DNA from 2 places in the Cupriavidus sp. 2TAF22 genome. Region 2 is predicted to be linked to the other one. Evidence: predicted binding sites of a transcription regulator. Region 2 holds the regulator's gene; the other holds the start of a gene.
What was found. The regulator NrdR, encoded in region 2, represses ribonucleotide reductase genes. The targets are predictions, from matches to a motif close to CACNANATNTNGTG.
Positions count from the first base shown of each region.

Region 1 (3,416 bases), on a different contig from region 2:
GGCTGGCCGCGTCACCTTCCCGATCGACCTGCCCGGCCGCCTGGAAGCGCTCGAGCGCGACCTGATCCTGCAGGCCTTGCAGCAGACCGGCTTCAACCGCACGGCAGCGGCGCCGCTGCTGGGCCTGAGCTTTCGCCAGCTGCGCTACCGCATCCAGCAGCTCGGCATCCGCGAAGGACGCGACGATGGTGCCGACGCGGGCGAGATGGCGGATGGCGTGGCCGGCGAAGGCCTGCGCGAGACCGCGCGCAGTGCCGTGGACGCCACCAGCGGAGTGCGCGATGCCTGAGCACGACATCGGCGGGCCGGCATCTGCGGCCACGCCCGGCAGCGCCGCCACTGACGCTGCTGCTGCTGCTGCTGCCTTCAGCCCCGACCCGTCGGGCTGGGTCCCGGCCGCGCGCCGCGTGCCGTCGCCCAATTTCGATGCCCGTCCCGCCGGCATGCCGGTGGACCTGGTGGTCATCCACAACATCAGCCTGCCGCCCGGGCAATTCGGCAGCGGCGATATCGAAGCGTTTTTCCAGAACCGGCTCGACCCGTCGCGCCATCCCTTCTTCGCCACTATCCATGAGGTGCGTGTTTCGGCGCATTTCCTGGTGACGCGCACAGGCGAACTGGTGCAGTTCGTGTCGTGCCGGGACCGGGCCTGGCATGCCGGTCAGTCGGCGTTCTTCGGCCGGACCCGCTGCAACGATTTTTCGATCGGCATCGAGATCGAAGGCAGCGACGACCAGCCGTTCACGTTGGCCCAGTACCACACCACCGCGGCGCTGGTGCGTGCGCTGCTCGTCGCCTATCCGGTGCGCGCGCTGGCCGGGCACAGCGATATCGCGCCCGGCCGCAAGACCGATCCGGGCCCGCATTTCGACTGGATTGGCTTCGCGGCCGCCGCCGGCCTGGCTCGGGCCATGTTGCCCTACCGCAAAGACGGGCCCTGAGGCAAGGGCCCGGCACGCGGTCTAGGGGGATCGAGCGATCTCGGGAAAACCCTGATAAAGTCCGGCCCCTATCGAAGCGGTCCGGGCAATCAAAAAAATTTCTTTTCATTGTGCGGTAACACACCGTCAGGCGGGATTCCTTACGTCTCTTGGGCTGGCGGGTTTGGCGCGGTGCCGCATGCCGTGGCCGTCACCGGCTTCGGCTCAAAAAGACGCTTGTCAAGACTGGTCAAGCCGCTTCGTTTCACTATACTTAGTCCAGTTTTTCGTATCGACCACTATATCTAGTGGTGCTTTCGGGGAGCCAGCCTAGGTGTGCAGTTACCGCCGCAGCGCTTTACAGCGTTTCACTGCGGCCCCGCCTAAGGACTGGCGCGTCACAAGAGTCCCAGCAGAATCCAGCAATGCAGCCCGCCCCCGGCCGTTCACGGCCCGGCGAATCTTTTCTGTCTTGCGCGTTTTGCTCGGGGCTCTTTGTCACTCATAAAACACGGGTCAGAACAGGAGTTCCTCATGCAGACAGCCCAGAACGAATTTTCCACCGGCGCCACCGCCGCCGGTGTGGCAGCGAACCCGCAGTCGAGCCCCGCTGCTGCCGGCGCTGGCGACTACCAGGACTACAAGATCATCCGACGCAACGGCGCCGTGGTGGCGTTCGAGCCGAGCAAGATCTCGGTGGCCGTGACCAAGGCCTTCCTGGCGGTCAACGGCGGGCAGGGCGCCGCTTCCGCGCGTGTGCGCGAAGTGGTCGAGCAAGTCACCCAGAATGTGGTGCGCGCGCTGCTGCGCAGCCGCCCCAGCGGCGGCACCTTCCATATCGAAGACGTGCAGGATCACGTGGAACTGGCGCTGATGCGCTCGGGCGAGCATGAGGTGGCCCGTTCCTACGTGCTGTACCGCGAGAAGCGCACCCAGGAACGCGCCCAGGCCAATGCCCAGGCGGTTGCCCGCGTGCAGGAAGGCGGCGTCACGTTCAACGTGACCGACGGCGGCGTGGCCCGCGTGCTGGACGTGAGCTCGCTGCATGCCCTGATCGACAATGCCTGCTCGGGCCTGGGCGACGCCGTCAGCGCCGAGCCGATCCTCAAGGAAACGCTGAAGAACCTGTACGACGGCGTGCCCATGACCCAGGTCTACGACTCGGCCATCCTGGCCGCGCGTACCCTGATCGAGAAGGACCCGGCCTACAGCCAGGTCACCGCGCGTATCCTGCTGCACACCATCCGCAAGGAAATCCTGGGCGCCGAAGTGACCCAGACCGAAATGGTGTCGCGCTACGCCGACTACTTCCCCAAGTTCATCGCGCGCGGCATCGAAGCCGAGCTGCTGGACGAGAAGCTGGCCACCTATGACCTGGCCCGCCTGGGCGCCGCGCTGGACGCCCAGCGCGACTTCCAGTTCAACTACCTCGGCCTGCAGACCCTGTACGACCGCTACTTCCTGCACATCGACGAAGCGCGCATCGAAATGCCGCAGGCTTTCTTCATGCGCGTGGCGATGGGCCTGGCGCTGGGCGAGAAGGACCGCGAAGCGCGCGCCATCGAGTTCTACCAGCTGCTGTCGTCGTTCGACTTCATGTCGTCCACGCCGACCCTGTTCAACTCTGGCACCCGCCGCTCGCAGCTGTCGTCGTGCTACCTGACCACCGTGTCGGACGACCTCGAGGGCATCTACGAAGCGCTCAAGGAAAACGCGCTGCTGTCCAAGTTCGCCGGCGGCCTGGGCAACGACTGGACCAATGTGCGCGCGCTCGGCTCGCACATCAAGGGCACCAACGGCAAGTCGCAAGGCGTGGTCCCGTTCCTGAAGGTCGTCAACGACACCGCGGTCGCGGTCAACCAGGGCGGCAAGCGCAAGGGCGCGGTGTGCGCCTACCTGGAGACGTGGCACCTGGACATCGAGGAATTCCTCGAGCTGCGCAAGAACACCGGCGACGACCGCCGCCGCACCCACGACATGAACACGGCGAACTGGATTCCCGACCTGTTCATGAAGCGCGTGATGGAAGCCGGCGAGTGGACGCTGTTCTCGCCCGCCACCTGCCCGGACCTGCACGACAAGGTCGGCCGCGCCTTCGAAGAAGCCTACCTGGGCTATGAAGCCAAGGCCGCCCGGGGCGAGCTGAAGCTGTTCAAGAAGATCCCCGCCATGCAGCTGTGGCGCAAGATGCTGGGCATGCTGTTCGAGACCGGCCATCCCTGGATCACCTTCAAGGATCCGTGCAACATCCGCAGCCCGCAGCAGCACGTGGGCGTGGTGCACAGCTCCAACCTGTGCACGGAAATCACGCTCAACACCAACGAGAGCGAGATCGCGGTATGCAACCTGGGTTCGGTGAACCTGGTCGCCCACCTGAAGCAACTGGCCGACGGCACCCAGGTGCTCGACCACGCCAAGCTCGAGAAGACCATCCGCACCGCCATGCGCATGCTCGACAACGTGATCGACATCAACTACTACGCGGTCGACAAGGCG
Region 1 covers NZ_JBFRFX010000018.1:79,737-83,152, reverse strand. Annotated here, with positions in the region: gene AB4Z48_RS21920 (sigma-54-dependent transcriptional regulator) at 1-289, shown strand, start outside; gene ampD (1,6-anhydro-N-acetylmuramyl-L-alanine amidase AmpD) at 282-941, shown strand; gene AB4Z48_RS21910 (ribonucleoside-diphosphate reductase subunit alpha) at 1,455-3,416, shown strand, end outside.
Region 1: a site for NrdR is predicted at 1,218-1,231, ahead of AB4Z48_RS21910 (ribonucleoside-diphosphate reductase subunit alpha). Genes of this name have one in related genera too.

Region 2 (3,416 bases):
ACTTGCGCGGAGACCGTTCGCTGGAAGGCAGCACCTATCGCACACGGTCGTCGCTTCTCGGCGATATCGTTTCGGCGGAGCCCGTGTATGTCGCAGGTGCCGCAGCCTACTATTCGGATCCGGGCTACCCTAGCTTCCAGAGCCAGTTGGCATCACGCAAGTCGGCGATCTACCAAGGGGCAAACGACGGCATGCTGCATGCATTCGATGCGTCCTCGGGGGCAGAACTCTGGGCTTACGTGCCGGGCGCGCTCCTGACCTCGAGCGGGAAGATGAATGCGTACACAGTGACGCCCTACACGCACCAATACTATGTGGATGCAACGCCGGCGGTTGGCGATGTCTACATGGCAGGTACCAAGACCTGGCAAACATTGCTTGTCGGCGGCTTGGGGGCGGGTGGGAGTGGCTACTACGCGCTTGACGTGACCAGCTCTACGGCGCAGAGCGATGCGGACGTAGCCAGCAAGGTGAAGTGGGAGTTTCCGAATTCTTCCACCAGCAGTACGGACGCAGCCAACCTTGGCTTGACCTTCGGCAAGCCTGTTCTCGCCAAGACCAAAGCAATGGGGTGGGTGGTACTGGTGCCGTCGGGCTACAACAACAATGTGGTTCGCAATGGCGGAACGCAGGGCGATGGCAAGGGCCGGCTGTTTGTGCTGGATCCTGCGACCGGCAATGTGCTCAAGTCGATTTCGACGGGGGTTGGCGATACCACTACGCCTTCCGGGCTGGCCTATATCTCAGCGTTTGCGGCGAACGGCGCCACCGATGCGACGATCGACTACGTCTATGGCGGTGACCTGCTGGGGAATGTGTGGCGTTTCGATCTGTCTGGCACCACCGCTACAGCATGGAACGTCAGCAAGCTGGCCAGCCTTGCTGATAGCACCGGCAAGGTACAGCCGATCAGCTCGGCGCCGGAGCTTACTGTCTATAACGGGCAGCGCATGGTGTTCGTGGGTACGGGGCTGTTGCTCGGTCAATCAGACCTGGGCGTCAGCAATGTGCAGTCGATGTATGCGCTGGTCGACAAGATGACCGCGGCACCGCTGATCTCCAACGTACGGACCGCTCTCGTGAAAAGAGCCGTGACACTATCGGGGTCGGTTCGGCATATCAGTAACACCCCCGCAATCGACTACACCAAGAACCCGGGTTGGTATTTCGACCTGCCAGGGTCGGGCGAACGTGTGGTGACCAATCCGACAGCAGTCGCGGGAATCCTGGTCTTTACGACCGACATCCCTTCGGCGGCGACGTGTGGCTCGTCTAGTTACCTGTACGCCGTTGACTTGACCACCGGCGGCGAACTGCCCAGCACGAATTTCACCTTGACTGGCCAGTCTCCGTGGACAGGCATTGCGCTGTCCAATACTGCGCTGTCGTCGAGACCCTCCCTGGTCGCGCTGACCAATGGCAACCTCGATGCGCTTACCCAGCAGTCGAATGCAACTTCGTCCACATCGCGGCTTCCCATCAATCTTCTGGGGACATCCAAGCGAGTGGCATGGAAGGAGGTCTATATCCAGAAATAAATGGCGTATGGGGCAGGGGGGAGCCCCCTCTGTTCCGCGCGTGTTCAGCGCTTGCTATTGTTCCCGCTCACCTCGGCCAGCACGTCCGAGAATTCCGCCACGTCCTCGAAGCTCCGATACACCGAAGCAAAGCGGATATACGCAATCTTGTCGAGCCGGCGCAGTTCGCGCATGACCTGCTCGCCGACCTGGCTGCTGGGGATTTCCTTTTCGCCAAGCGCAAGCAGTCGTTCTTCGATACGGGCCAGCGACGCGTCGATGGCTTCGGCCGAGACGGGGCGCTTGCGCAACGCCAGGCGCATGGAGTCCTTCAGCTTGTCGCGGGCATAGTCCGCGCGGGAGCCGTTTTTCTTGACGATGGCGGGGAAGGACAGTTCGATCCGCTCATAGGTGGTGAAGCGGCGGTCGCAGGATTCGCAGCGGCGGCGGCGGCGAACGGTATCGCCTTCTTCCGACATGCGCGTGTCCAGGACCTGCGTATTGGAATGGGCGCAAAAGGGGCATTTCATGCCTGACCACCTTGTAGTTTGAGCCTGGGCGCCGGCTGCGCGGGGCAGCGCCCCGTTATCTTGTCATTCTGTGATGCGCCGGGCCGGGTTGGCAAGGCCCGCGCCGCACAGCGGCACGGGGCTGCCGGCCGCCCGCGCTCAGGCGGGCGGCGCAGGGCATCAGCCGTAGACCGGGAAACGCTTGGTCAGGGCCGACACTTGCTCGCGCACGCTGGCGATGTTGGCTGCGTCGTGCGGGTTGTCCAGCACGTCGGCCACCAGGTTGGCCACCAGGCGGGCTTCTTCTTCCTTGAAGCCGCGGGTGGTCATGGCCGGCGAGCCCAGGCGGATGCCCGAGGTGACGAAGGGCTTTTCCGGGTCGTTGGGGATGGCGTTCTTGTTGGCGGTGATGTGCGCTTCGCCCAGCACGCGTTCGGCTTCCTTGCCGGTGATCTTCTTGGCGCGCAGGTCGACCAGCATCACGTGGCTTTCGGTGCGGCCCGAGACGATGCGCAGGCCGCGCTCGATCAGGGTCTCGGCCATCACGCGGGCGTTCTTGACCACTTGTTGCTGGTAGGTCTTGAACTCAGGCGAGAGCGCCTCCTTGAAGGCCACGGCCTTGCCGGCGATGACGTGCATCAGCGGGCCGCCCTGGATGCCGGGGAAGATGGCCGAGTTGATGGCCTTCTCGTGCTCGGCCTTCATCAGGATCACACCGCCGCGCGGGCCGCGCAGGCTCTTGTGGGTGGTGGTGGTGACGAAGTCGGCGTGCGGCACCGGGTTGGGGTACTCGCCGGCGGCGATCAGGCCGGCGTAGTGGGCCATGTCGACCATGAACAGCGCGCCGACCGACTTGGCCACGCGGGCGATGCGCTCGAAGTCGATGCGCAGGGCGAAGGCCGAGGCGCCGGCGATGATCAGCTTGGGCTGCTTTTCATGGGCCAGCTTTTCCAGCGCGTCGTAGTCGATGTCTTCGTTGGCGTCCAGGCCGTAGCTGACCACGTTGAACCACTTGCCGCTCATGTTGAGCGCCATGCCGTGGGTCAGGTGGCCGCCTTCGGCCAGGCTCATGCCCATGATGGTGTCGCCAGGCTTGAGGGCGGCGAAGAACACGCCCTGGTTGGCCTGGGAGCCGGAGTTGGGCTGCACGTTGGCGGCTTCGGCGCCGAACAGTTGCTTGACGCGGTCGATGGCGAGCTGTTCGACCACGTCGACGTACTCGCAGCCACCGTAGTAGCGCTTGCCGGGATAACCTTCGGCGTACTTGTTGGTCAGTTGCGAGCCCTGCGCGGCCATCACGGCCGGCGAGGTGTAGTTTTCCGAGGCGATCAGCTCGATGTGCTCTTCCTGGCGCTGGTCTTCCTTCTGGATGGCGGCAAAAATCTCGGGG
Region 2 covers NZ_JBFRFX010000004.1:180,049-183,464, reverse strand. Annotated here, with positions in the region: gene AB4Z48_RS07255 (pilus assembly protein) at 1-1,538, shown strand, start outside; gene nrdR (transcriptional regulator NrdR) at 1,583-2,047, opposite strand; gene glyA (serine hydroxymethyltransferase) at 2,207-3,416, opposite strand, start outside.